4 regions of the Pseudomonas sp. PA1(2017) genome follow, and region 3 is predicted to be linked to each of the others. Evidence: riboswitches for the same ligand, from Rfam matches in the RefSeq annotation. Region 3 holds a riboswitch; each other region holds the start of a gene.
What was found. A riboswitch is a leader RNA that binds a small molecule or an ion and turns the genes downstream of it on or off. The one in region 3 is predicted to bind cobalamin.
Positions count from the first base shown of each region.

Region 1: another riboswitch for cobalamin. It lies ahead of cobO (cob(I)yrinic acid a,c-diamide adenosyltransferase); the one in region 3 lies ahead of BVH01_RS11235 (ABC transporter substrate-binding protein).
Region 2: another riboswitch for cobalamin. It lies ahead of cobG (precorrin-3B synthase); the one in region 3 lies ahead of BVH01_RS11235 (ABC transporter substrate-binding protein).
Region 4: another riboswitch for cobalamin. It lies ahead of BVH01_RS03985 (CbtB domain-containing protein); the one in region 3 lies ahead of BVH01_RS11235 (ABC transporter substrate-binding protein).

Region 1 covers NZ_MSXU01000009.1:1,334,730-1,341,631, forward strand. The annotation lists gene BVH01_RS13050 (cobyric acid synthase) at 1-30, opposite strand, end outside; gene cobD (threonine-phosphate decarboxylase CobD) at 27-1,019, opposite strand; gene cbiB (adenosylcobinamide-phosphate synthase CbiB) at 1,012-1,920, opposite strand; gene bluB (5,6-dimethylbenzimidazole synthase) at 1,933-2,583, opposite strand; gene BVH01_RS13070 (cobyrinate a,c-diamide synthase) at 2,580-3,905, opposite strand; gene cobO (cob(I)yrinic acid a,c-diamide adenosyltransferase) at 3,902-4,537, opposite strand; cobalamin riboswitch at 4,666-4,892, opposite strand; gene BVH01_RS13080 (C40 family peptidase) at 4,961-5,488, opposite strand; gene BVH01_RS13085 (C40 family peptidase) at 5,624-6,259, opposite strand; gene BVH01_RS13090 (NAD-dependent deacylase) at 6,314-6,902, opposite strand, start outside.
Region 2 covers NZ_MSXU01000001.1:760,405-767,306, forward strand. The annotation lists gene BVH01_RS03465 (ATP-binding protein) at 1-110, opposite strand, end outside; gene BVH01_RS03470 (ferredoxin) at 193-903, opposite strand; gene BVH01_RS03475 (cobalt-precorrin-6A reductase) at 1,044-1,769, opposite strand; partial or broken gene cbiE (precorrin-6y C5,15-methyltransferase (decarboxylating) subunit CbiE) at 1,766-2,972, opposite strand; cobalamin riboswitch at 3,135-3,468, shown strand; gene cobG (precorrin-3B synthase) at 3,564-4,919, shown strand; gene BVH01_RS03490 (precorrin-8X methylmutase) at 4,916-5,548, shown strand; gene BVH01_RS03495 (precorrin-2 C(20)-methyltransferase) at 5,572-6,324, shown strand; gene cobJ (precorrin-3B C(17)-methyltransferase) at 6,487-6,902, shown strand, end outside.
Region 3 covers NZ_MSXU01000009.1:892,507-899,408, reverse strand. The annotation lists gene BVH01_RS11265 (ABC transporter ATP-binding protein) at 1-539, shown strand, start outside; gene BVH01_RS11260 (HEAT repeat domain-containing protein) at 536-1,516, shown strand; gene BVH01_RS11255 (gamma-butyrobetaine hydroxylase-like domain-containing protein) at 1,513-1,806, shown strand; gene ykgO (type B 50S ribosomal protein L36) at 2,023-2,178, opposite strand; gene BVH01_RS11245 (type B 50S ribosomal protein L31) at 2,175-2,435, opposite strand; gene BVH01_RS11240 (TonB-dependent siderophore receptor) at 2,597-4,723, opposite strand; cobalamin riboswitch at 4,883-5,079, shown strand; gene BVH01_RS11235 (ABC transporter substrate-binding protein) at 5,247-6,254, shown strand; gene BVH01_RS11230 (iron ABC transporter permease) at 6,251-6,902, shown strand, end outside.
Region 4 covers NZ_MSXU01000001.1:874,833-881,734, reverse strand. The annotation lists gene cobN (cobaltochelatase subunit CobN) at 1-2,637, opposite strand, end outside; gene cobW (cobalamin biosynthesis protein CobW) at 2,650-3,699, opposite strand; cobalamin riboswitch at 3,795-3,977, opposite strand; cobalamin riboswitch at 4,048-4,250, shown strand; gene BVH01_RS03985 (CbtB domain-containing protein) at 4,345-4,530, shown strand; gene BVH01_RS03980 (CbtA family protein) at 4,541-5,251, shown strand; gene BVH01_RS03975 (cobalamin biosynthesis protein) at 5,248-5,655, shown strand; gene cobM (precorrin-4 C(11)-methyltransferase) at 5,783-6,556, shown strand; gene BVH01_RS03965 (hypothetical protein) at 6,519-6,824, opposite strand; gene BVH01_RS03960 (PAS domain-containing protein) at 6,821-6,902, opposite strand, start outside.

The sequences.
Region 1 (6,902 bases), 440 kb from region 3:
CAGGGTGGCGCCGGCTTGCAGATGACTCATCGTGCCTCCTCGGCAAAGACCTTTAGCGCCGCGGCCAGGCGCTGCCAACCGGCTTCATCGGGCGGCAGGCCGAAACGAATGCTGGCCGGGCGCTCGAACAGGCGAGTGAAGATGCCATTGCAGGCGAGGAATTCATGCAGCAGCGCAGCGTGCTCGCTGGCGATCCACTGGAACAGCGCACAGCCACCGGTGGGCGCCAGACCATGCTCACGCAGCAGGCTGGCCAGGCGCTGGCCATCATTACTCAGGCGCTGGCGCTGGGCTTGCTGAGCAGCCTTGTCTTCGAGCATCCGGGTCGCCAGCCAGCGGGTCGGGCCGCTGATCGTCCAGGGCCCGAGCATTTCTTCCAGCTCATCGAGCAGCGTGCGCTCGGCCAGCACGAAGCCCAGCCGGGCACCGGCCATGCCGAAGAACTTGCCGAACGAGCGCAGCACGATCAGCCCTGACAATTGCGCATGGACCGCCAGGCTTTGCTCCGGGATGCAGTCGACAAAGGCTTCGTCGACGATCAGCCAGCCGCCCCGCTCGGCCAGACGCGCATGCCAGGCATACAGCTGCTCGGGGGAAAACCGCCGCCCGGTAGGGTTGTTGGGGTTGACCAGCAAGAGCACGTCGATCCGTTCCAGGGCGCGATTGACGCCGGCCTCGCTGATCTCCAGCACCCGATGCCCTTCACGCTGCCAGGCCGCCGCGTGCTCGGCGTAGGCCGGCGAGACGATGCCGACCCGTGCCTCGCGGCGCAGCCGCGGCAGGCACTGGATCGCCGCCTGGGAGCCGGCCACTGGCAGCAGGTCGGCAGCGCCGTAATAGGCGCAGGCGGCGGCTTCCAGACCGTCGTCCTGCTCCGGCAGGCGGTTCCAGGCTTGCGCGGGAATTTCCGGAAGCGGCAGGCCGTATGGCGCCACGCCGGTCGAAAGGTCCAGCCAGTCGCCCAGCGCAATACCATAGCGAAGCGCCGCCTTGCGCAACCGCCCGCCGTGCTCAAGCAATGCACACCTCCACGATCAGCATCAGCAGCAACCAGAGCAGCACGCCGCCCCACACCAGGTTCATCGCCCGCTCGATATCCCGCGCCCGTGGCGGCGGGCCTTCGCCCAGCTCGGGGCGCTGGTGCAGCTCACCGTGATAGACCGCCGCGCCGCCGAGGCTGACGCCCAGCGCACCCGCTCCCGCTGCCATCACCGGCCCGGCGTTGGGGCTGTCCCATCGTGGTGCCTGGCGCTGCCAGCAACGCATCGCCAGGGCGCTGTGACCCAGTACGGCATAGGTCAGCGCCACCAGCCGGGCCGGCACGTAATTGAGCAGATCATCGATCTTCGCGGCGGCCCAGCCGAAGCGCTCGAAGCGCTCGTTGCGGTAGCCCCACATGGCGTCCAGGGTGTTGCTCAGGCGGTACAGCACCACACCCGGCGCCCCGGCGACGAGAAACCAGAACAGCGCGGCGAACACCGCATCGCTGCCGTTCTCCAGCACCGACTCGGTACCCGCACGGGCCACGCCAGTGGCGTCCAGGTCCTCGGTACGTCGGCTGACCATGTAGCCCACTCGCTGGCGCGCCACCGGCAGATCACCCAGGCGCAGCGCCTGGGCCACCGGCTGGGCATGCTGATCGAGGCTGCGCAGCCCCAGGGCGGCGTAGAGGACGACGATCTGCACCAGCCAGCCGATCCACGGCAGTTGCACCAGCAGCACGGTAAGCAGCGTCAACGGCAGCACCGCCAGGCACCAGGCGCTCACGCCATGGCTGCGCCAGCCACCACCGGATGGGTTGAAGCGCTGCTCCAGGCGGTTGGCCAGCTTGCCGAAACCCACCAGCGGGTGCCAGCGCTTCGGCTCGCCGAGGGCGGCATCCATAGCCACGCCCGCGACAGCGCTGAGGATCAGGCTCATGGACGGTTCTCGTTATTCATGCTGATCCCAACGATCCTCGAACAGCAGTTCGTGCAGCGGCCGCACTTGCGCCCAACCTTCCTGGGCCAGCATCGGCGCCGGGTAAAAGGCCTGCACCGGCCCCAGGCAGAGCACCGCGACCGGCTTGCTGCCCGGCGGCATGCCCAGCAGCTCGGCCAGGGCGACGGGGTCGAACAGCGACACCCAGCCCATGCCCAGGCCTTCGGCACGGGCCGCCAGCCATAGGTTCTGGATCGCGCAGGAAAGCGACGCCATGTCCATTTCCGGCAAGGTGCGCCGGCCGAACACGTGGGCCTCGCGGCCTTCCATCAAGGCCGCCACCAGCACTTCGGCGCAGTCGCGAACGCCCTCGACCTTCAGCCGCATGAATTCGTCGGAGCGCTCGCCCAGTGCCTCGGCGGTCAGCTGGCGCTCGCGCTCGACCAACTGATAGATGGCTTCACGCAGCGCCGGCCGGGTGATGCGGATGAAACGCCACGGCTGCATCAAGCCAACGCTGGGCGCCTGGTGCGCCGCTTCAAGCAGGCGGGCGAGCAACTCGGGCGCGACCTCGCCACCACTGAAATGGCGCATGTCACGGCGCTCGGCAATGGCGCGGTAGACCGCGGCGCGCTCCTCGGCGCTGAAGGCGTGCGCGGTCATGGACGAAACAACGCCGCAGCGGCTGGCGGATTGGAAGGCAGGTAGAAATGAATATAGGACGCGGTCAGGCGCTCGAGTCGGAACACCGCCTCGCTGACCGGCTTGTCGTTCGGGCAGTCCCCGCGGGCCAGCGGCTGCAGCGCAGAGTCCAGGCACGAGTGGTGATAACTGTGCCCGCGCAGCACGCCCTCGGGCAGTTCGACACTCTGCAGGGCCAGGGCAACCAGACGCTTCTGCATCTGCGCAGTGCCAGGCAGCAGACCGGCCAGCTCGGCGCGCTCGCCAGCGACATCGCTCAGCGACTCGAGCAGATACAGCATGCCGCCGCACTCGGCGAGCAGCGGCTTGCCGGCCTGCTGATGGGCCTTGATGGCGTCGATCATCGGCCGATTGGCGGCCAGCGCCTGCAGATGCAACTCCGGGTAGCCGCCCGGCAGGTAAAGGCTGTCCACGTCGGGCAGCGCCTCGTCGGTCAGCGGGCTGAAGAACGTCAGCGTCGCGCCCATCTGCTCGAGCAGGTCGAGATTGGCCTGGTAGATGAACGCGAAGGAAGCATCAAAAGCCACACCGATGCGTACGCCAGCGAGCAGCGGCGCTACCGATTCGGTCGAGGGCGCGGCGAAGGTCACCGGCGGCGGCAGCGTGATCGTCGCCGTCTGCTCCAGAGCATCGGCCGCGGTATCCAGGCGCGTATCGAGGTCGACGAGTTCGCCAGCCTGCACCAGGCCGAGGTGCCGGCTGGGCAGTTCGATGGCCGCACGGCGTGGCAACGAGCCATACCAGCGGATCGAAGCCGGCAGGCTGTCACGGATCAGGTCGTTATGGCGACCCGGATTGACGCGGTTGCCGAGCACGCCGGAGAACGGCAGGTCAGGCTGGTAGCTGGCCAGGCCGACGGCCAGGGCGCCGAAGGTCTGGGCCATGGCCGAGCCATCGATCACCCCGAGCACCGGCACACCGAAACGGCGCGCCAAGTCAGCTGCCGACGGCGAACCGTCGAACAAGCCCATTACCCCTTCGATCAGAATCAGATCGGCCTCGCCAGCGGCTTCCCAGAGCAGGCGGCGGCTCTCGGCTTCGCCGACCATCCACAGGTCCAGCTGATAGACCGGGTTGCCGCTGGCGCGGGAAAGAATCATCGGGTCGAGAAAGTCCGGCCCACACTTGAACACCCGTACCCGCTTGCCTCGTCGGGTGTGCAGGCGCGCCAGGGCAGCAGTGACGGTGGTCTTGCCCTGCCCCGAGGCGGGCGCGGCGATCACCAGGGCCGGGCACTGCCGTGGCGCCCCAGGCTCGGCGGAAAGCGCATCTGTCGTGCTCAAAATTCCACGCCCTTCTGCGCCTTCACACCGGCCTTGAAGGCATGCTTGACCAGAGTCATTTCGGTCACCGTATCGGCCGCTTCGAGCAGGGCTGGCGGTGCGCCACGACCGGTCACCACGACGTGCTGCAGCTCCGGGCGCGATTCGATATCGCGCAGCACCACGTCCACATCCAGGTAGCCGTGCTTGAGGGCGATGTTCAGTTCGTCCAGCACCACCAGGGCGATCTGCGGATCGTTCAGCAACTGCCTGGCAACATCCCAGGCCAAGCGTGCCTTCTCGACATCGCGCTGGCGATCCTGGGTATCCCAGGTGTAGCCCTCGCCCATCACGTGGTAGCTGACTTCATCGGGAAAGCGCCGGAAGAAGTGCTCTTCGCCGGTGGCCATGCCGCCCTTGATGAACTGCACGACGCCGACTTTCAGGCCATGGCCGAGCGCACGGGCAACCATACCGAAGGCCGAACTGCTCTTGCCCTTGCCGTTGCCGCTGTGCACCAGCAGCAAGCCGTATTCTTCCTGGGCCTGGGCGATCTTTTCGTCCATCAGCGCTTTCTTGCGCGCCATGCGGGCGTTATGGCGCGCGTCGCGCTCGGCCGATTCGCGGCTGGGGGATGGGGTCGATTCGCTCATGGGATCTCCTCGGCGCCAGCAAGCTCGCGCGGTTCGAGCACGTATCGGTGCCCGACGATAAAAACGATCACGCAGGAGCAGGCAGGGGCTGGCCCTAGGGCCGCGCACCGGCCGCGCCCACCGCGCAACCTAAGGAAAAAGCGACAGGCCGGTCTCCGGGCTCACGAGTGCCGCGTTCACAGAACACGACGAACCACGCCGCCTTCCCGCATCGAAGATACAGTGGCCAGAAGCATGGTTGGGCTCGTTTACCGTTGCGGGGGCAGCGTCGGCATTGCTCGCTTGGCGGCAGCGCACCGACTTCCCAGTTTCACCCCTGGCCGAGACCAGGGACACCTGAAGCAGGTCGCAAAGGGTAAGGACTGACGGCATAAGCGTCAATCGGAGAGTCAGCCATGTAGCGCTGCTCTGGGCGACGGCAGCTCAGGGATGGCTGGCAAGCTCCACCGGAAAAACGCGCTTGGCTTCGATATAGGTGCGCTGCCAGTAACTGTTGCCGAGGCTGTCCAGGCGGACGGTGCCGCCCGATGACGGCGCATGCACGAAGCGCCCCTCACCGACGTAAATGCCGGCATGGCTGACCTGCCTACCACCGCTGGTAGCGAAGAACACCAGGTCACCACTGCGCAGGGAATCGCGGCCGATGGTCGGCGCGCGCATGCTGATCAGCTCGCGGGTCGAGCGTGGCAGGCTGATGCCGGCGGCATCACGGTACACGTAGCCGATCAGGCCGCTGCAATCAAAACCGCTGTCCGGCGTGTTGCCGCCGTAGCGATAAGGGGTACCCACCAGACCGAGCGCACGAAACAGCACATCATCCGCGCCACCCTGATAGGCACCGGGAGCAGGCATGACGACGACAGGTTTCGGAGCAGGTACGGGCGCCCGGCTGGAACAAGCACTGAGCAGTGCCGCGAGCAAGAGGAAGGCGATGCGGATGGTGGCAGTCATGGACGGACGATCCTGGAGCCTGAATGCGCCCTACTCTGCCGCGTTCACAACTGCAGTGCAAGCTTTAGCTTTACGCTGCAGTCACTTGAAAACATTAAAATTGTTGCCCGACCGACTCGATCAGGCAACGATTTATCAGTGCTGGGAGGCCAGATGCTCGGTCGGCGCCAGCGCCAGAACGCGCTTGGCTTCGATGAACGTACGCTTCCAGTAGCCATCATCCAGGCTGTCGATGCGCACGCCACCGCTGCGGCTGCTGGAGGAATGGATGAACTGATCGTCACCCAGGTAGATGCCTGCATGGCTGACGCGGCCACGGCCGGCGGTGCTGAAGAACACCAGATCACCCGGCTCGAGCGCCTTGCGTTCGACCAACGGAGCATCGATGTTGATCATGTCGCGGGTCGAGCGCGGCAGTTCCATGCCCAGCTCCTCGCGGAACAGGTAACCGATGAAGCCACTGCAGTCGAACCCGGTCTTCACCGAGTTGCCACCGAAACGGTAGCGAGTGCCGATCAGGGAGATGCCCTTTTCCAGCACGCTGTCGGCCAACTGCGGCAGCTCATAGGGTGCGTGATCGGCGAATTCGGCAGCGGCGTCGTCTGCACCGGCATCGGCCTGATCGAGAGCGGGCGCTACTACGACTGGCCTGGCAGGCAAGGAAGCCTGGGCCGACGGCGCATCAATCTGGGATTGTGGAGCATGGTTAGCGCACGCGGCGAGAACCATTGTGAGTGCGAGAGGCACGAGGGGTGCGAAGCGTTGGCGCATGGGCACGACCGTGGCATGAAAATTGATCAGCCGCGACTATGCCCGCTAACGGGATCATTTGCAAATATTATGATCAGCAATGTGACTCAGTAGTTCCGGGAAAACATCTAAGGCCCGCTTTTCCAGCCTGAAGTCAACCAGTGCGCTGACGTCCGTGTGCGACAAATTGACCTCGACCGTGACCTTGCCCGAACGGCGCGCCTGTATCAGCGGCTCGGCTATATAAGGAAAGCTGGCGCTGGTTCCGACACTGATCACCAGGTCGAAGCCCTCCCGCATCTGCCCATATAGACGCTCTACGGCCAGTGGCGGCAGCCGCTCGCCGAACAACACTACGGGTGGCCGCAACACCCCTCCACAGGCCACGCACATAGGCGGCAGGGGTCGCTGCAGATGCTCGCCCAACCGCTCGTCGGTTTCCCGGCAAACCTGGCAATACAGGGGCGCCAATTCACCGTGAATCTCGATCAAGCGATCGTCGGGGCTGCCGGCCAGGCGATGATAGCCGTCGATGTTCTGGGTCAGCACCCAGCAATCCGGCTTGAGCGTCTGCAGCTCGGCTATCGCCCGGTGGGCGGCATTGGGCTGGGCGCCCAGGCAAGCGCTGCCAAGCTGCGCCAGATACTTCCAGCACAGCGCCGGA
Region 2 (6,902 bases), on a different contig from region 3:
CAGGCCCGCTGCTCGGCGTAGCGGCTGGCCAGCCACAGGCTGACGGCCAGGCCGACGATCACCAGCAGCACGATGGCAACGATGCGATAGCGCAGAAACAGGGCGGTCATGCATGACTCGAATTCTTGTGATGCCGGCATGTTAGCCCGAAACATGCGTGAGTCGGGAAGATGCCGCCGGCGTGAAACTGGGCTAGGGCCGCGACATCATCAACTCGGGCACCGCACGCCCAGCGACCAATTGCTCGTCGACCAGGCGGATCACATCTTCGTCGCTGCGCAGCTGGTACCAATGGCCCTGTGGATAAACCGTCAGTGTCGGGCCCTGGTCGCAGGGGAACTGGCACTGTGTGCGGGTGATGTGCACACCGCCTTCGCACTCCAGCTTGCCGGCGGCCTTGACCTGTTCGCGCAGCTTTTTCCACAGGGGCAGCGCACCGCGCCGGGTGCAGCGCGGGCCGTTGCAGAGCAGCACGCGGTATTGGTGGGCGGGGATTTTCGACCAGGCGTGGCTGCCTGGCAGTTCCGGCACGTCGACGCAGCCGAGGTGCAATTCCGGGCGATCGATCAGCGCGCAGGCAGCGCCAGCCGCGTCGGCATCGAGCTGGCCGAACAGGCTGGTGACGAAGATGCGCTGGGGATCGGTCTTGGCCGCCAATTCACTGCGTAGCCAGTCGACATGCTGGCTGCTGCTCTGTGACTCCAGGTCGATCACCAGGCAGGTGCCGCTGCCCTCGCCCACGCGCTGCCAGAGGCCGTCGTAGCCCGCACCAGTGTCGACGATATCGGCCAGCGCCGCCTCGCCCCGCAGCTCGACCAGCCGAGCGCGAAACAGCTCGGCGAACGAACCGTCGAGCAGATCAGGGCCGGCGAACAATACCTGGGCGTAAGGCGTGGCAGTCATGGTCGGGCTCCGCAAAAAGTGCGGCAGTTTAACAGCGTCGTGACGAACAGCGTTTCGTGGCCTGGGTTGAGCGCAGCGATACCCGGGAGGTTTTGGGCCGGCTCGTACGTTCCCCGGGTTTCGCTGCGCTCTACCACAGGCTACGGGATGGTTACCTGCAATGCTTGCCACAGCGCCTCAGGCTCGGCGAACTCACGGTCCACCGCCGGCAACGCTGGCCGCTGCAACACCAGCACCGGCACACCGCGTTCGCGGGCAACCTGCAGCTTGTGCTCGGTGGCCGCGCTGCCGCTGTTCTTGCTGACCAGCACGTCGCAGTTCAGCCGCGCGAACAGCACGCGCTCGTCCTTGAGGCTGAACGGCCCGCGGGCACCGATCACCTCGGCCCGCTCGCTGGTCGGCTGGCCTTGCAGGCAACGTACCGTCCAGTGCTGATGGGCAGGAATCTCGTGCAGATGCTCCAGCGGCTCGCGCCCCAAGGTGAACAGCGGGCGCCGGAATCGCGCCAGGGCGGCGATCAGCGAGGGCCAGTCGAACACCTCGCGCCAGTCATCACCCGGCGATGCCGTCCAGCCTGGACGCCGCAGCGCCCAACAGGGCACGCCGGCCTGCTCGGCAGCGCGTGCCGCGTTATGGCTGATCTGCGCGGCATAGGGATGAGTTGCATCGACCAGCAAATCGATGCGCTCCCTGTGGATAAAATCGGCCAGCCCCTCGGCACCGCCAAAGCCGCCGACGCGCACCTGGCAGGCCAGATCCTCGGGCACCTTGCCCAACCCGGCGAGGCTGTAGACATGCTCAGGCCCGAGGCGGCGGGCGAGATTCAGCGCTTCGCCGATCCCGCCGAGCAGCAGGATGCGGCTCATCGCGGCTTGCTGACGTCGAGCAGGGTGATCGGCAACGCGCCGCGCCAGGTGTCGAACCCGCCCAACGGCTTGGCCTGGGCCACCTCGATGCGGGTCAGCTCGCCGCCGTGTTCGCCGCGAAAGGCGATCAGCGCTGCCTCGCTCTGCAAGGTCACGGCATTGGCCACCAGCCGACCGCCGGGCTTGAGTGCCTGCCAGCAGCGCTGCAGCACGCCAGGTACGGTCACGCCGCCGCCGATGAAGACCGCATCCGGCGCGGCCAACCCGTCCAGCGCCTCGGGCGCCCGCCCGGCCACCAGTTGCAGGCCGGGCACACCAAGGGCATCACGGTTATGGGCGATATGGGCCTGGCGCCCTTCGTCCGCCTCGATGGCGATGGCGCGGCAGCTGGGGTGGGCGCGCAGCCATTCGATGCCGATGGAACCGCAGCCGGCGCCGACATCCCAGAGCAGCTCGCCCGGTGAAGGCGCCAGCCGCGACAGGGTAATGGCCCGCACATCACGCTTGGTCAGCTGGCCGTCGTGGCGATAGGCATCGTCCGGCAAGCCGGGGGTCAGCGGCAGGCGAATGGCTTCATAGTCTGGAACGCACTCGATGGCCACCAGATTGAGATCCGCTGCGCGCTCCAGGGACCAGCCATCGGCGAGCCCATCAATGCGCCGTTCGCGTTCGCCGCCCAAGTGCTCGAACACGCTCAGCCGGCTGGGGCCGAAGTCCCGCTCGCGCAGCAGTTCGGCGACGGCGGCCGGGCTGTCGCCATCGTTGCTCAGCACCAGCAGGCGCGCGCCGGAATGGATTTGCACCTGCAGCGCTGCCAGCGGCCGGGCGACCAGCGATACGACGGCGGTGCTCTGCAGCGGCCAGCCCAGACGGGAAGCGGCCAGGGACACCGACGATGGCGCCGGCAGGATGCGCAGCTCGTCCGGCGCCAGCTCGCGAGCCAGGCTGGCGCCGACGCCGAAGAACATCGGGTCACCGCTGGCGAGCACACAGACCGGCGTGCCGCGGCGCTCGAGCACCGGCGTCAGGGAAAACGGCTTCGGCCAGGGCAGGCGCGTGGCACGGATGCAGTGGGGCAGCAGCGCCAGCTGGCGCTCGCTGCCGACCACCCAGCTCGGCCGCCAGCAATGCATGCCGCGCTGCCTTGCCGAGGCCGGCGTAGCCATCTTCACCAATGCCCACGACGGTCAGCCAGGGTGTCATTTCTCAGTCCTCATCATTGGCAGCCAGCGGTGGATTGGGTGGAGTGGCCATTCGCCCGATTTGTAGCAATGGCCTTCTCCACAGCGACTGCCATCGACACATCGCAGCCATGCTTCTGGGCGATCCGACGACGCGGCTTTTCATCCCGGCGGGCAAAGCGGGCATAATAGCGCCTCTGTCGGTGCCCAGCGGCTACATGTGAGCCAATGCGGCCTAAGAGGGAACACGAGAAAACCTGTTCAATAGCTAGCGAGCTAGAGCCCTGCAAGGCAGAAATTGGCGAGGAAGCGGAGTGTACTTCTGTACATGAGCATTACGAGGCATTTTCTAACGCAGCAGGGCCGACGCGCAGCAGATGTTGGGCAGGTTTTCCGCCGTGGCTGCCCCCGCAACTGTTGCAGCGAGCGCCTTGCCAATCGCCACTGGGAAACCGGGAAGGCCGGCCAGGCGCCATGACCTGCGAGCCAGGAGACCTGCCGGCCGATTCAGTCGCATGCGCCCACACCGGGCGGGGTGTCCCGGTGAGAGAAACTGACCCTTCTCTGGCCTATCCTCGAACGGATGCCCATGTGACCCGACTACGGTGATCCGTTGAAACAGCCTGCTCACACGCCATCGCTATCTGTTCGTCCCTCGGCCTGCCCGGGGTTGCTGCGTATCGTGCAGGCGAAGGACGGCGGCATCTGCCGCATCAAGCTGCCCTGCGGGCGCCTCGAAGCCGAGCAGGCCGAACGCATTTCCAAGGCCGCTCAGCGCCATGCCGGCGGGGTGATCGAGGCCACCAACCGCGGCAACTTGCAGATTCGCGGCATCCGCGCCGGTTGTGAAAACACGCTGATAAGCGAGCTGCTGGACGCTGGCCTGGGTCCGCGCTCGCCGGCCGCCGATGACGTGCGCAACCTGATGGTCAGCCCGGCAGCCGGCCTCGACCCGCAGGCGCTTGTGGATATCTCGCCGCTGGCCGCGCAACTGCTGGCGACCCTGGAGAACACGCCGCGCCTGCATGCCTTGTCACCGAAGTTCGCCCTGCTGCTCGACGGCGGCGAACGCCTGGCGATGCTCGAACACCCTCACGATATCTGGCTCAGCGCCCTGCCCCTGGAAGATGGGATCGGCTACGCCTTCGGTCTTGCCGGCTGTCCGCCCACGACGGCAGACGATGCACCCGCGCTGGCTGTCGTGCCACAGGCCGCGGCCCATGATCTGGTGATCGCCCTGCTCGAACTGTTTCTCGAGCTGGCCACACCCGAGCAGACGCGCATGCGCCATCTGCTGGAAAACCATGCGCCTGCCGAGCTGCTGCAGCGCTTGCAGGTTCGGCTGGGCGATGCGCTGCTACCGATAAACGAGTGGCGCCGGGCGCCGGCGCACGCCAATGCCCATCTCGGCATCCATGAGCAGCATCAGCCTGGTCTCGTGCATATCGGCGCCAGCCCTGCCCTTGGTCGGCTGGCGGCCGAACAGCTGCTAGGCCTGGCAGCCCTCGCCCGCCGCCATGGCGATGGCAGCCTGCGCCTGACGCCTTGGCAAAGCGTGCTACTGCCGAATATTCCCAAAGCCGCTGTCGATGAGGTTATCCACAGCCTGCAAGGTCTCGGCCTATTGACCGACGCCGCCGCGCCGCTGGCGCGGATCATCGCCTGTACCGGCGCCAGCGGCTGCGCCAAGGGGTTGGCCGACACCAAGGCCGATGCCCTGCGTCTGGCCGAACGGCTGCCCGCCGGCAGTGAACGACCGAGCATTCACCTCACGGGCTGCAGCCGCTCTTGCGCCGCCGCCCACCGCACGCCCTTCACCCTGCTGGCCGTGGCCGAAGGTCGCTACGACCTGTTCGCCCGCCAGCCTCTCGGCAGTGGCTTCGGCCAGTTGCTGGGCCATCACCTGACACCTGACGAAGCCGGCGCCCTGCTCGCCTCGCTCACCGCTACCCGGAGTTTCACCCGATGACCGATTACATCCGCGATGGTCAGGAGATCTATCGCAATTCCTTTTCCATCATCCGCGCCGAGGCCGACCTGAGCGCCATTCCGGCGGATCTGGAAAAGCTCGCGGTGCGGGTCATCCACGCCTGCGGCATGGTCGACGTGGTGCAGGATCTGCGCTTCTCGCCGGGTGCCGGTACGGCAGGGCGTGAAGCACTGGCCAGGGGCGCGGCGATTCTTTGTGACGCACGGATGGTTGCCGAGGGCGTCACCCGCACGCGGCTGCAGGCCGCCAACCCGGTGATCTGCACCCTCAACGATGCCGGCGTACCGGAGCTGGCCAAGCAGCTCGGCAATACCCGCTCGGCGGTGGCCCTGGAACACTGGCGCGAACACCTGGAAGGCTCCGTGGTGGTGATCGGCAACGCGCCGACGGCGCTGTTCTACCTGCTCGACATGCTCGCCGCCGGCGCGCCCAAGCCGGCGCTGATCCTCGGCTTCCCGGTGGGCTTCGTCGGCGCTGCCGAATCCAAGGATCTGCTCGCCGCTACCTATGCCGAGCATGGCGTGCCCTACGTGATCGTCCAGGGCCGCCGCGGTGGCAGCGCCATGGCCGCCGCGGCAGTCAACGCCCTGGCCACGGAGGTCGAGTGATGAGCGGTATTGACCTCCCCGGTATGGACCGCCACGGCAAGGGCCGCCTGCTCGGCCTGGGCGTTGGCCCCGGCGACCCGGAACTGATCACCCTCAAGGCCCTGCGGCTGCTCAAGTCGGCGCCGGTGGTCGGCTATTTCGTGGCCAAGGCCAAGGCCAACGTCGGCCAGGGCGGCAATGCCTTCGGCATCATCGAGGCGCACCTGCAAGACAGCCAGCAACGCCTGCCGCTGGTCTACCCGGTAACCACCGAAAAACTCGAGCCGCCACTGACCTACGAAGGCGTGATCAGCGATTTCTACGACACCTGCGCGGTGCAGATCGCCGAACACCTGGACGCCGGTCGCGACGTGGCGGTGATCTGCGAGGGCGACCCGTTCTTCTACGGCTCCTACATGTACCTGCACGACCGCCTGGCCGAGCGTTACGAGGCCGAGGTGATCCCCGGCGTCTGCTCGATGCTCGGCAGCGCCGCGGTGCTCGGCGTACCCCTGGTGTACCGCAACCAGAGCCTGTCGGTGCTCTCCGGCGTGCTGCCCGAAGACGAGTTGCGCGAGCGCCTGCGTGATGCCGAAGCCGCCGTGGTGATGAAACTCGGCCGCAACTTCGAGAAAGTCCGCCGTGTGCTGGAAGATCTCGGCCTGCACGACCGTGCTCATTACGTGGAACGGGCGACCATGGCCAACCAGCGCATCGTGCCGCTCGATGAAGTCGAGCCGATGGCTTCGCCGTATTTTTCGATGATCGTGGTGCCGGGCATCAAGTGGCGCGGTTGAGCGAACACGACAGGCTTGTCGGAGCCCCGGCCTCGGGGCGAATCGATGGTGGCTGCAACGCCGTTTGCGCGTTGCCCGTGCCATTCGCCGCGGGGTCGCGGCTCCTACAGGCTCTACTTCACCGCGGCATGCACCGTGCTCGCCATGAACAGTGAAACTTCAATGACTTCCTCCCCCGCCATCGTCATCCTCGGCTCCTCCGCCCTGGCCACCGCCCGGCGCATCCAGGCGCTTTATCCACAGGCGCTGATCCATGGTCTGCGCGATCGGGTCGAGGCCGATGCGGCCTATGACGACTTCGGCGACACCCTACGCGGCCTGTATCGCAGTGGCACGCCGATCATCGCCCTGTGCGCCGCCGGTATCGTCATTCGCAGCCTGGCGCCGCTGCTCGCCAGCAAGGGCGCCGAGCCGCCGGTACTGGCCGTGGCCGAAGACGGCAGCGCCGTGGTGCCGCTGCTGGGCGGCCTGGGTGGCGTCAACCGTATGGCCCGGGAGATCGCGGCAAGCCTGCAGGTCAGCGCCGCAATCACCACCAGCGGTGAGCTGCGCTTCGGCACCTGCCTGCTCGACCCGCC
Region 3 (6,902 bases):
TTGCCTTCGGCCTGAAGATGCAGGGCATCGGCAAAGTGGAACGGCGCCAGCGGGCGCGGGAATTCCTTGGCCTGGTTGGCCTGCAGGATTTCGCCTCGCGCTGGCCCAATCAGCTCTCCGGCGGCATGCAGCAGCGCGCCGAGATCGCCCGGGTGCTAATCAACCGGCCACGCCTGCTGTTGATGGACGAGCCCTTCGGTGCCCTGGACGCCCAGACGCGCAGCAAGATGCAGGAGTTGTTGTTGGATATCTGGGGCCGGGTTCGCACCACGGTGGTGTTCGTCACCCATGACATCGACGAAGCCCTGTTCCTGGCCGATCGCATTCTGGTGATGAGCCCGCGACCGGGCCGCTTTATCGAAGACTTGCGCCTGGACTTCCGTCGCCCACGCCACGCCGGCCTGTTGACCAGTCCCGACTTCGTGCAGCTCAAGCGCCACTGCCTGGAACTGCTGCGCCATGAAGAAGGCCGCGAGCTGCCGCGCCTGACGCCGCTCGGCCTGCCTACCGAACACCCGCCATTGCGAGTAGCGCTATGACCAACCCGAACAACGATATAAGCACCGACAACCCCGACATTCTCGACCTGCTGCCGCGCCTGCAGGATGGCGACGCCGGGGTGCGGTGCATCGCTCTGATCGAACTGGCCGACCTGGAAGAACCAGAGGCGTTGCCCTGGTTGACCCAGGCGCTGACCCGGGACAGCTCTGCCGATGTGCGGGCCGAAGCGGCGCGGCTGCTGGAAGCCTGGGAGGAGCCCGAGGTGGTCGACGCGCTCTGTGCGGCGCTGACCGATGCCGACGCCCGGGTACGCGGCGCGGCGGCGCAGAGCCTCAGCGAACTGAAGAGCGCCGAGGCGGGCCGTGTGGTATTGCCCTGGGCCGTTCATGCCGACGCCTTCGTACGCGCCAGCGCGTTGCGTGCCTTGCGTGAGTTGCGCCTGATCGACAGCGTACCCACCGCTGTTGCGGCGCTGCAGGATAGCGATGCCTTCGTGCGTCGCGAGGCGGTGGGCATTCTTGGCTGGCTCAAGCAAAGCGATGCCTTGCCCTTGTTGGCGCGCCTGGCCAGTGACGATAGCGATACCGAAGTACGCCGTGCGGCAACCGGCGCTTTGGGCCTGGCCAGCGACGACAGCGTGCTGCCGGCCCTAAAGGCGGCGCTCAAGGATCGTGAATGGCAGGTGCGCGAAGAAGCAGCCACCACGCTGGGTAAGGTCGGCCAGGCGGCGGCCGGCCCCGCGCTGCTGGAGGCGCTGAGCGACAGCTACTGGCAGGTGCGCCTGCGCGCGGTGCGCTCGCTCGGTCGCTTGCGCTTCGCAGCGGCGCATGACGGGCTTGTGGAATTGCTCGGGCACGCCATCAGCAACCTGCGCAAGGAATCGGCGCTGGCACTGGGCGAGCTGGGCGATGGCGCCGCGCTGTCAGCCCTGCAAGCCGCCGAGAACGATGCCGACCCGGAAGTGCGCAAGGCCGTGCGGATCGCCATCGGCCAGTTGCGTTCGCTCACCCCATGAACCAGGCGCCCGTCGCAGTACGCAACAGCGCCGCGCAGGGGACGCTAAGCGTCGATTGGGGAGCAGGGCAGGTTCAGGTGCTCGGCCATGGCCGCCTGCGTGCTGCGTGCCCATGCTCGAAATGCCGGGCGGCCTGGTTGGCGCAGCGTATCGATGTGGTGCCGGATGGCATACGCATCACGGCGATCCATGCCCAGGGCTATGGTGTGCAACTGGTGTTCGACGATGGTCACGACCGCGGCATCTATCCCTGGCGTTATTTGCGTGAGCTGGGGGAGGTGGCAGGTTGAGTTGGCCATGCTTGTCGCATGGCCTGGTCGTCGCGGTGCCATCTGCGGGATGACCGAAAATCGCTTCGCGCCGAGGGCGATGCTCCTACTGGCATCGTGTCGAAACGTCGATTTTGCACACGCCTCGATACTGTAGCCGTGCCCTGCGGCGAGTGGTTGTCGCGACGCGGCCTTGGAAAGATGGCTGCAATTGCGCCGCGATGGCGATGCAGCCACTTATCCCTTGTTCTTGCGTTGTGGCTTGGGCCGGCCCTGCACGCACTTGAAGCGCGGTTCGGTCTTGCAGATCACGTAGATGCGGCCGCGACGTTTGACGATCTGGCAGTCGCGATGACGCAACTTGGCCTGTTTAAGCGAGGCGACTACTTTCATGCCTTGGCTCCTGCGAAGCCTGCAAAGCGCTTGTTGAAGCCAGCCACACGGCCTTCGCTGGTGACCTGGCGCTGCTGGCCGGTATAGATGGGATGCGAGGCGCTGGACACGTCCAGGGTGACGTAGGGATAGGTGTTGCCATCGCTGTGCTGGCGAGTCTTGTCGGTGTCGACCGTCGAGCCGATCAGCCAGTAGGCGTCAGCGGCCACGTCGTGGAACAGCACGAGGCGGTAGTCAGGGTGGATACCAGGTTTCATGGGAACTCCGTATTGGTAGGTTATAATGTATCTAAATTGATTTTATCGATTTTGATTCTCATTACAAGCCTGTCTTTGAAATTCTTGAGCCGTCTGTAACGCTGCATAATCAGTGAGATCTGTTCGGTAGGAGCGGTGCGCCTACCGGAGTCAGCCGCTGCTCAGAACGTCACGCCCATACTCACTATCGCCATGCGCGGTGCGCCGGGGTACGTGGGTACGAAGCTGCCGCCGGAGTCGTAGTAGCGCTTGTCGAACAGGTTCTGAACGTTGAGTTGGGTGCGGTAGCGTTGGGCCTGGCCGAAACGGTACGTGAGGTTGGCGTCCCACCGCGTGTAAGCGGGCAGGCTGAAACTGTTGGCGTTGTTGGCCTCGCGTTCACCCACCCGGTTGGCGCCTATGCCGATGCTCAGGCCGGGAAGGGTCGCCAGGTCATAGGTGCTCCACAGGCTGGCATTGCTACGCGGTGCATTGGCCAGACGATTACCTTGCATGCCGCTGTCGGTGTCCTTGCTGATGGTCGTGTCGAGGCGTGTGTAGCTCGCCAGCAGGCGCCAGCGCGGAGTGATCATGAAGGGCAGGTCGATTTCCCAACCCTTGCTGCGTTGCTCGCCAACCTGAATGCTGTAGGTGAAGGTCGGGTCATTGGGGTCCGAGACGAGGCCATCGCGGCGGCGGATGTCAAAAATGGCCAGCGTCGGCGCGAAGCGACCCTCCAGCAGGCTGAGTTTGCTGCCGATCTCGAACTGTTCGCCCGACACCGGTTTGGGTACCTGGCCATCGCGCAGAATGCCGTTGTTCAGCTCGGTACGCATCGACCGCGACCAGCTGGCATAGAGGGAAACTGCATCGACCGGCGTCCAGGTCAGGCCCACGCGCGGCGAGAACGCGTTGAAGCTTTTCTGCGATGCCTCGTCTAAGCCGTACCATTGATCGAAGGTGGAGGCTCTCATTTGGTCGAAACGCCCACCCAGTAGCAGGCGCCAGCGCTCTTCGGCGCCGAAGCTCAGTTCATCCTGGGCATAGAGGGCCCAGGAGTCATTGATGAAGCGGCCCGAACCTGCCGGGCTTAGTGGCCCAGGCGGGCTACCGTAGATCGGGGCATTGAAGTCGATGGAGGAGCTGGCACCTGCAGCGGCATCGTAGTCCCACCAGTCTCGGCTGTACTCGGCGCCCAGCAGGACGCGATGGCCTATTGAGCCGGTCGTCAGGCGGCGACTGATCTCGGCCAGGGCGGTCGCGTCGATCTGTCGGTCCTGATTCCACTGCGGTCGACGGCTGACGGTAGGGGCGCTCGGCGTACCACCGATACCACCGTTGAGGAAACCATAGGCATACCAGTGGCTCGACTGCCGGGCATCAGATGCCTGCAAGGCGGCGTGCAGGTCCCAGTCGTCATCCAGTGCATGATCCAGAGTGACCGAGGCGAGTTTGCTGATGGCACTGACCCGCGTATCGGGTTCTGCGAAATTGCGTGAGCGCGGCGCCTGCAGGTAGAGCGGGTTGTTGCCGAAGCCACGATCCATGTCGGCAACCTTGCGGGCGTACTCGAACTCGATGGTCAGGGTGGTCAGCGGCGCCAGTTTCCAACCGAGCACAGGTGAAATGAACTGGCTCGAGTTGTCGACAAAATCGCGGAAGCTGCCGTTGTCCTGCCAGGCGCTGGTCAGGCGATAGTCGAGGTCGTCAGTGAGCGCGCCGGTGCTGTCCAGGGTGCTGCGATAGAAGTCATACCGCCCGGCACTCACATCGATTCGAGTGCGCTGCTCGGCCTGGGGCTTGCGGGTGACCAGATTGACGACGCCGCCGGGTTCGAAGCGGCCATACAGCGCGGAGGCTGGACCTTTGAGTACTTCTATCTGCTCGATATTGGCCAGCTCGTCGAGGGCGGCGAAGCTACTGCGACGGATGCCGTTCTTCAAGTTGCTTTCAGTGGCGAAGCCGCGCAGTCGAAAACGATCATTCATGCCACCCCAGCCCACCTGATTGGTAACGCCGGGCACAGTACGGATGGCTTCGCCGAAGGTGGTGACGCCACGATCCTCGATCAGCTCGCGGGTTACCGTCTGGATCGAAAAAGGTGTTTCCTTGACTGACGTGTCGCTCTTGTTAGCCGTGGGCGCGATGGTCGATCGATAAGCTTGTTCCCGTGTGCCGAGGATTTCGGTCCGTTCCAGCTCCAACGGTTCCGTGCGGCGTGTCTGTGCGTCGGCCATGGGAGCCAGCAGGGCGATGAAACCGGTGAAAACATAGTGCGTGGGGCGGCAGGATATGTCGGTGAACCGCATTGTGAGAGGATCCTAATATGATGGACGTGCCTTGTGAATTGTTATAACGTAACAATTGTATTGGCAAGATATTTGAGTGCGCCAGCAAGTTCAGGCCCGAGCGTGCTCGCCATGGCCTGAACAAACTGTGGCAAAGCACTGCAGGCGCATCACTTAATCGTTTAAGATGCCGCCGCCGGTTTCCGCGAGGAATTAATAGGGAATCCGTCGCCGCTTCTGGTGGCCAAACGGAACTGCCCCCGCAACTGTAGGTACCGAGCAGCGCTGCATTCGTGTCACTGGAATCGCTTCCGGGAAGGCCGCCGCGTTGCATCGACGTACCAGTCAGGAGACCTGCCGGCATGGGTCTGATCCGCTTCTGGCGGGCAGGCGCCAGTAATCGAACCGCCGGCGGGGTGTCCGGGAGGGGGCATCCGTGATCACTTCCCGCAAGGGACAGGTGCGGCCATGGCCGCGCAGCGTGATGTGTTCTCCAGCCTACGCACTGCCGTTATGCGTATTTGTTGATTAGGAGATCACCCGCATGTTCGTATCACGCCTCGCCGTCATCGGCGCTGCTCTGACGCTGTCCTCCATGGCTCATGCCGCCGGCCCGACCCAATACCCGCTCACCCTGGAAAACTGCGGCCAGTCGCTGACGTTCGCGAAAAGCCCCGGCAACGCCGTGACCATCGGCCAGGCGGGTACCGAAATCCTTTATTCCCTGGGCCTGGGCGAACGCCTGGCCGGTACCTCGCTGTGGTTCAGCCACGTGCTGCCCGAGTTCGAGGCGCAGAATGCCAAGGTGCCGCGCCTGGCCGACAACGACCCAAGCTTCGAATCGGTGATCAACAAGCGCCCGGGCCTGGTGGCGGTGCAGTTCGAGTGGATGGTGGGCGAGCAGGGCGTGGTGGGTACGCGCAAGCAGTTTCACGACCTGAACATCCCCACCTACATCATGCCGACCGACTGCGAAGGCAAGGACAACCTGGTCGGCGCCGACGGTACCCGCCTGCAGCCGTTCCAGATCGACAGCCTGTACAAGAGCATCAACCAGTTGGCGCAGATCTTCGACGTGCAGGACAAGGGCGACGCCCTGGTCGCCGACCTGCAGAAGCGCCTGGCCGCGGCGGTGGCCGGTGCCGAGCAGCGCCAGGCCAAGGACATTTCCGCGCTGTTCTGGTTCTCCAGCCCGGACATGGATCTGGACCCGTACGTGGCCGGCCAGAAGGGCGTGGCCGACTACATGATGAAGTCCTTGGGGCTGCGCAACGTGGTCGAGTCCAGCGAGGAGTGGCCGAGCGTCGGCTGGGAAACCCTGGCCAAGGCCAACCCCACGGTGCTGGTGCTGGCGCGTATGGACCGTCGTCGCTTTCCCGCCGACGATGTGGAAAAGAAGCTCGAATTCCTGCGCAACGACCCGGTCGCCAAGCACATGGATGCCGTCAAGAACGGGCGTATCGTGATCATCGACGCCGATGGCATGCAGGCCTCGCTGCGTATGATCACAGGCATCGAAACCCTCGCCAAGGCCGTTGACGAATTCCAATGATTGCACGCAGTTCTCGCCTGTTCCTGCTGACCATCGCCTGCCTGCTGCTCCTGGGTGTGGCGGTGATCGCCGGAGTCGCCCTGGGCGAAACCCGCATTGCGCCCTCGGTGGTGTTTCAGGTGCTGGCCAACAAACTGTTCGCGGCGGGCTTCGTGCTCGACCCGATCGATGAAGGCATCGTCTGGAATTACCGCCTGACCCGCGCCCTGGTCGCTGCCAGCTGCGGGGCCGGGTTGGCGGTGTCCGGCGTGGTGCTGCAAGCGCTGCTGCGCAACCCGCTGGCCGACCCCTATCTATTGGGAATCTCTGCGGGCGCTTCCACCGGCGCGGTCTCCGTGGCTTTGCTCGGCTTGGGCGCCGGCATGCTGTCGTTGTCCATGGGCGCCTTTCTCGGCGCGGTCGCCGCGTTCGCCCTGGTCGCGCTGCTGGCCCGGGCGGCGGGCGGTGGTGCGATCAGCGGCAGTGCGCAGATCATTCTTGCCGGTATTGCCGGCTCCCAGTTATTCAACGCACTGACCTCGTTTCTGATCACCAAGTCGGCCAGCGCCGAGCAGGCTCGCGGCATCATGTTCTGGCTGCTCGGCAACCTGAGCGGAGTCGACTGGCAAGATGTGCTGCTGGCTGTACCGATGGCCCTGGCCGGGGTCT
Region 4 (6,902 bases), on a different contig from region 3:
CAGGTGGCGTTCGAGCAGGCGGTCGGCGGCCTGCACACCAAGGCGCCAGGCGGTGGGCGTGGGCAGGTTGCGCACGTCCACGGAGTAGAAGTTGCGCCCGGTCGGCAACACGTCGAGCCGCCCCCGGCTCGGCGCGCCACTGGGGCCGGACGGCACGAAACGGCCTTCGAGCGCGCTGAACAGGCCATGCATCTCGGCGTCACCACAGGCGTCCAGCAGCGGAGCGATATGGCCGTGCAGACCGTGCAGCACGAGTTCGCTGAGCGGGCCGACCGACCCGGCCCCTTCGATCAACCGCAACCCGAGCAGCTCAAGGCGCTCGCGGGTGTCGCCCACCGTGCGCCAGGGCTCGTCGCTCAGGCTCGCAAGGAGCTCCGGCCGCGGTCCGGCCCAAGATGCCGCCATATCGCAATCGAGCGGATCGAAATCGAGTGCCAGGTCGCTGGCCAAGGCGCGCAGCAGGCTGGCATTACCGCCCTGCCCGTCGCCACGTGGGATGCGCAGCAGCGCCAGCAGCGTGTCGCGGCGCAACGTGCCGGCTGGCGACTCGCCGAATACATGCAGGCCGTCACGAATCTGCGATTCCTTGAGGTCGCACAGGTAGGCGTCGAGCTGCGGCAACCAGCTGGCAGGGTCGTCATTGAGCTGCAGGCCCAGTTCACGATCGAGGCTGGCCTCGCGCACCTTCTGCAGAATCTCGCCACGCAGCTCGCTGGCGCGGCGCAGGTCGAGCTGGCTCGCGTCGTAATACTCGTCGGCCAGGCGCTCCAGATCGCGCAGCGGACCGTAGCTTTCGGCGCGGGTCAGCGGCGGCATCAGGTGGTCGATGATCACCGCCTGGGTGCGGCGCTTGGCCTGGGCGCCTTCGCCGGGGTCGTTGACGATGAACGGGTAGATGTTCGGCAGCGCGCCGAGAATCGCCGTTGGCCAGCAGCTTTCGGAAAGCCCAACGCTCTTGCCCGGCAGCCACTCCAGGTTGCCGTGCTTGCCGACGTGGATCACCGCGTTGGCCGCGTATACGTGGCGCATCCAGAAATAGAAGGCCAGGTAGCCGTGTGGCGGCACCAGGTCAGGGTCGTGGTAGACCGCCGCGGCATCGACCTGATAACCCCGTGCCGGCTGGATGCCGACGAAGGTCAGGCCAAAGCGCAGGCCGGCGATCATCAGCCGCCCCTCACGGAACATCGGGTCGCTTTCCGGCGAGCCCCAGCGCTCCAGTACCGCCTGGCGATTGGCCTCGGGCAGGGCCGCGAAGCAGCGCTGGTAGTCGTCCAGCGCCAGGCTCTGGGCGCAAGGCCGCAGGTCGAGATTGTCGAGGTCGTTGGTCACGCCGCCGAGCAGTTGGTGGATCAGCGCTGTGCCGCTGTCCGGTAGGCCCTCGACCGGATAGCCCTGGCTTTTCAAGGCTCGCAGGATATTCAGCGCCGCTGCCGGCGTATCCAGGCCGACCCCGTTGCCGATGCGGCCGTCGCGGGTCGGGTAGTTGGCGAGCACCAGGGCAACGCGCTTATCCACAGCCGGCAGTCGCTGCAGGTCGGCCTGACGACGCGCCAGTTCGGCGACGAAATCCATGCCGGGCAGGTGCGCGCGGTAACAGACCACGTCGCTCTGGCTACGCTCGCTGCGCCAGGCCAGGCCCTTGAAGCTGATCGGCCGGGTGATCAGCCGGCCATCCAGCTCCGGCAGCGCGATATGCATGGCCAGGTCGCGAGGGCCAAGGCCCTGGGCGTTGCCTTGCCACTGCTCTTCGCTGTCCAGGGCGCAAAGCGCCTGCAGCACCGGCACGTCGTGGCGGAACGGCCGTGCCTGGGGCGACTCCGGGTTGGACTGGGCGAAACCGGTGGTGTTGATGATCACGCTGGTGCCCGCTTCGTCGAGCCAATCCTCGACCTGCGCCAGGCAGGCTGCCTCCTTGAGGCTGGCCACCGCAATGGGTAAAGGGTTGAGGCCCTGAGCCTGCAGGCGCTGGCAGAAGGAGTCGACGAAGGCGGTATTGGCCGCCTGCACATGGGTGCGATAGAACAGCAAGGCGGCAACCGGTGCGTCCGCTTGCCAGTCGCCGCGCCAGTCCTGCAGCGAGGCGTTGCCGATACGCGGGTGATAGAGGCCGACCCGCGGCAGCGCCTGCGGCGGCTGCCAACCGTAGTCACGGCCCAGGTAATGATCGGCGATGCACTGGAAGAACTGCCGCGCGTTATCCACACCACCCTGACGCAGGTACTGCCAGAGCCGCTCGGCATCCTCGGCGGCCACGTTGCCCAACCCGGTCAGCTCGGGATCGGGGCTGTCGTCGCCAGGCACCAGAATCAGCGTCTTGCCCTGCCCCGCCAGTTCCACCAGGCGCTGAATGCCGTAGCGCCAGTAGCTGACGCCGCCGTGCACGGAAATCAGGATGACCTTGGCGTGCCTGAGCACCTGCTCGACGTAGAAATCCACCGAGGCGTTGTTGCTCAGCTGCGCCGGGCTGGCCAAGCGCAGGCTGGGGTAATCCTCGGGCAGGTGCCGGGCAACCTCGGCCAACAGCGACAGGTGCGAATCACCGGTGCACAGCACCACCAGCTCGGCGGGCGTCTGGCCGAGGTCGGCGATGCTGTCGGCCGGCAGCGACTGGCCGGGCTGGGTACGCAGCAGGTGCATGACGGGCGCCGGTTACGCCAGCGCCGCGTTCAGCTCGGCGGCGATGGCGGTGTGATCCAGCGCCTGGCCGATCACGATCAGGCGGGTCACCCGTGCTTCGTCAGGCTTCCATGCACGGTCGAAATATTTGTCGAACCGCTGGCCGACGCCTTGCAGCAGCAGGCGCATGGGTTTGTTCGGCACGGCAACGAAGCCTTTCACGCGCAGAATGCCGTGTTTGCCGACCACATCCTTCAGCGCAGCGAGTAGTCGCGCCTCGTCCGCTTCCGGTAGTTCCACGTGGAACGAGTCGAATTCGTCGTGATCGTGATCGTCGTCTTCATCGTCGTGGTGAGTGCGGCGGCCCTCGATATGCAGCTCGGTCTCGCTGTTCAGGCCCAGCAACACATTGAGTGGCAGCGAGCCGCCATGAGCCTCGACCACCTTCACCGCCGGCGGCAGCTCCTCGGCCACTTCGGCGCGCACGGCGGCCAACGCGTCGGCATCGAGCAGGTCGGCCTTGTTGAGGATCACCAGGTCGGCGCTGGCCAGTTGGTCGGCGAACAGCTCGTGCAGCGGCGACTCATGGTCGAGATTAGGGTCGAGCTTGCGTTGGGCATCGACCTGATCCGGGAAGGCGGCGAAGGTGCCAGCTGCGACGGCCGGACTGTCGACCACGGTGATCACCGCATCGACGGTGCAGGCGTTGCGGATTTCCGGCCAGTTGAAGGCCTGCACCAGTGGCTTGGGCAGGGCCAGGCCGCTGGTTTCGATGAGGATATGGTCGAGGTCGCCGCGACGCTCCACCAGCTCGCGCATCACCGGAAAGAACTCTTCCTGCACGGTGCAGCACAGGCAGCCGTTGGCCAGTTCGAACACCCGGCCATTGGCCTCTTCCTCGGTGCAGCCGATGGAGCACTGCTTGAGGATTTCGCCGTCGATACCCAGCTCGCCGAATTCGTTGACGATCACCGCGATGCGCCGGCCCTCGGCATTTTCCAGCATGTGGCGCAGCAAGGTGGTCTTACCGGCACCGAGAAAACCGGTGACGATGGTGACGGGAAGTTTGGCGAGCGTTTTCATGGAAGCCCCTGGCGTCTGGAGAAACGGCGAGCGGGCAATAGGATGGCAGGCGCGGGCAAACCCATGCCGAGCATCACCGGATCACCCCGCCCGGTTGTCGAAAGCGTTATCGAGGCAGGTCTCCTGGCTGGCAGGTCATGGCGCGCGGCCGGCCTTCCCGGTTGCCCAGTGGCGATTGGCGACGCACTCGCTGCTTACAGTTGCGGGGGCAGCCACGGCGGTCCGTGTTCCCTCTTAGCTGCTTGATGACAAGCAGCACCTCGAAAACGCAAGGCTACGCAGAGCCCGCCGTACGGTCAATTGCCAGAAGACCTGCAACATATTGACGCACTTGCCGCTTCGTGGTGTTCTTGCCCGGTTGTTTCAGGTGTCTCACGTCGACGTGCGTGAGGTGAAACGGGAAGCCGGTTCGAGTCCGGCGCTGCCCCCGCAACGGTAAGCGAATGCCAGGATCGTTTTGGCCACTGTGCGCATGCATGGGAAGGCCGATCCCCATCGCCGCAAGGTGATCATCGCGAGCCCGGAGACCGGCCTGGATCGTCTGTTTGGCAACCCGCGGTGGGCGGGCACGCGCCGATCGCTGCCTGCCTGTGCGGGCTGTCTCGCCGTGTCCTGCTGTGCCGTTTACCCCTGAGGTCTACGATCATGTCCAGCAGCGTCATTTCCACCTCCAGCGTTTCCACATTGCCCCTCTCACAGCGCATCCTGCTTGCTGTCGGGAGCTGCGTGCTGGGCGCCGTGCTGATTTTCTTCGCCGGCTTCTCCCACGTCGAAGCCCTGCACAACGCCGCCCACGACACCCGGCACAGCGCCGCGTTTCCGTGCCACTGAGGGATTGCTGATGATCAAGCGTATCGCCCAGACCGCCGGCTTCGCCGGCCTGCTCGCCGCCATCGTGCTGACCTTGCTGCAGAGCCTGTGGGTCACCCCGCTGATCCTTCAGGCGGAAACGTTCGAGGTCGCGGAGCCTGCCGCCATCGAGCACAGCCATGACGCCACCGCTGCCCACGACCATGGCGCGAGCGGCCACAGCCACGACGGCGAAGCCTGGGCGCCGGAAGACGGCTGGCAGCGGCTGTTATCCACAGGCCTGAGCAATCTGGTCGTCGCCGTCGGCTTCGCGCTGATGCTCGCCGGCCTGTTCACCCTGCGCGCCCCGGAAAAAACCTCGCAGGGCCTGCTCTGGGGGCTGGCCGGATTCGCCACCTTCGTCCTGGCGCCCGCCAGCGGCTTGCCGCCAGAGCTGCCGGGCACTGCCGCAGCGGAACTGTTGCTGCGCCAGTACTGGTGGATCGGCGCGGCTGCTTCGACCGCTGCGGGCCTGGCGCTGCTGGCGTTCGGCGGCAACTGGATGCTGCGCATTCTCGGTGCGGCGATTCTCGCCTTGCCCCACCTGCTCGGCGCGCCGCAGCCCGACGTGCATGAAAGCCTGGCGCCCGAGGCGCTGGAGCATCAGTTCATTCTCGCCTCGCTGCTGACCAACGCTGCGTTCTGGGCAGCGCTGGGCCTGGCTGCCGCTTGGTTCCACGGCCGTGGGCGCCGGCAGCAGTGAGTGAGCGGCCTGCTCTCGTCGCCGGCCTGGGTTGCCGGCGCGAGTGCTCGCTCGAAGAGTTGCTGAGCCTGCTCGACAACACGCTGGCTGAGCATGGCTCGAGCACTGCCGAGCTGACAGCCCTGGCCAGCAGCGACCACAAGGCTGACGAGCCAGGCTTGCAGCAACTGGCTGCCCAGCTGAACCTGCCGATCCACTTCCTGCCCGCCGAGGTGCTGGCGGGTTACCATGGGCGCCTGACCGAGACCTCGGCGCAGGCGCTGCAGGCTACCGGCACGCCAAGCGTTGCCGAAGCCAGCGCTCTGGCCCTGGCCGAACAGCTGAGTGACCGAACCGCTCGTCTGTGGATAACCAAGCGCAAGAGCGCCAACGCAACACTGGCCGTTGCCCGCAACGATCCGTAGGGTGGATCGGGACGCGTAGTCCACGCTTTCTCTATCCACGGGAAGGCGATCCCCCACCTGGCGACCGCATAAGCCGAACACCACGGTGGAAGAGAAAAGCGTCTTTCACCCTATACCCAGGAATCCCATGACCGTCTATTTCATCGGCGCCGGCCCCGGCGACCCCGAGCTGATCACCGTCAAGGGCCAGCGCCTGATTCATAGCTGCCCGGTAATCCTCTACGCCGGCTCGCTGGTGCCCGAAGCAGTGCTGGCCGGCCACCGCGCCCACCAGGTGGTGAATACCGCCGAGCTGCATCTCGATGAAATCATCGCCCTGCTACAGGCGGCCCATGCACGTGGCGAAGACGTGGCGCGGGTGCATTCGGGCGATCCGTCGCTGTACGGCGCCATCGGCGAACAGATTCGTCACCTGCGTGCGCTGGGCATCCCCTTCGAGATCGTCCCCGGCGTGACCGCCACGGCCGCCTGCGCCGCGCTGCTGGAAAGCGAGCTGACGCTGCCCGCGGTGTCGCAGACGGTGATCCTTACCCGCTACGCCAGCAAGTCGCCGATGCCGGCGGGCGAGCAGTTGCATGATCTCGCCCGCCACGGCGCGACCATGGCCATCCACCTGGGCGTGCAGCACCTGCCAGAGATCGTCGCCGAGTTGCTGCCGCATTACGGCGCCAGTTGCCCGATCGCGGTGGTGCATCGCGCCAGCTGGCCGGACCAGGATTGGGCGGTCGGCACCCTGGCGGATATCGAGGCCAAGGTCAGCGCCAAGGGCTTCCGGCGCACCGCGCTGATTCTCGTCGGCCGGGTGCTGGGTGCGCAAGACTTCGCCGATTCGGCGCTCTACAACGAAGGCCACCGCCATCTGTTCAGGACAAGCGCTGCAGACGATACAGGCTCTCGCTGACCTTGCCGCGGTTGTCGGCAATAACCATCTGCGCGCTGTAGCGGGCGAGGCGTCCATTGAGATCGCTGGCGTACAGCTGCTTGAGAAAGGCCGAGTAATCGACAGCGCTGGGTTCGCCGAACAGCCAGACATGCAGCGCCGGCAGGCGGAAACTCCAGTGTCCCTCATCGCAGTCGAAACCGGACTCGCGCAGCCGGGCGATCACCTGCTGGTCGCCATGCAGCACCGCTTCGCAGCTGCGATACAGGGTGTCGAGCCAGGCACTCATCCGCCTGCAACCTCTGGCAATTCGATACGGAAACAGGCCCCGCCCTGCTGATTGCTCACGCTCAACTTGCCACCCATC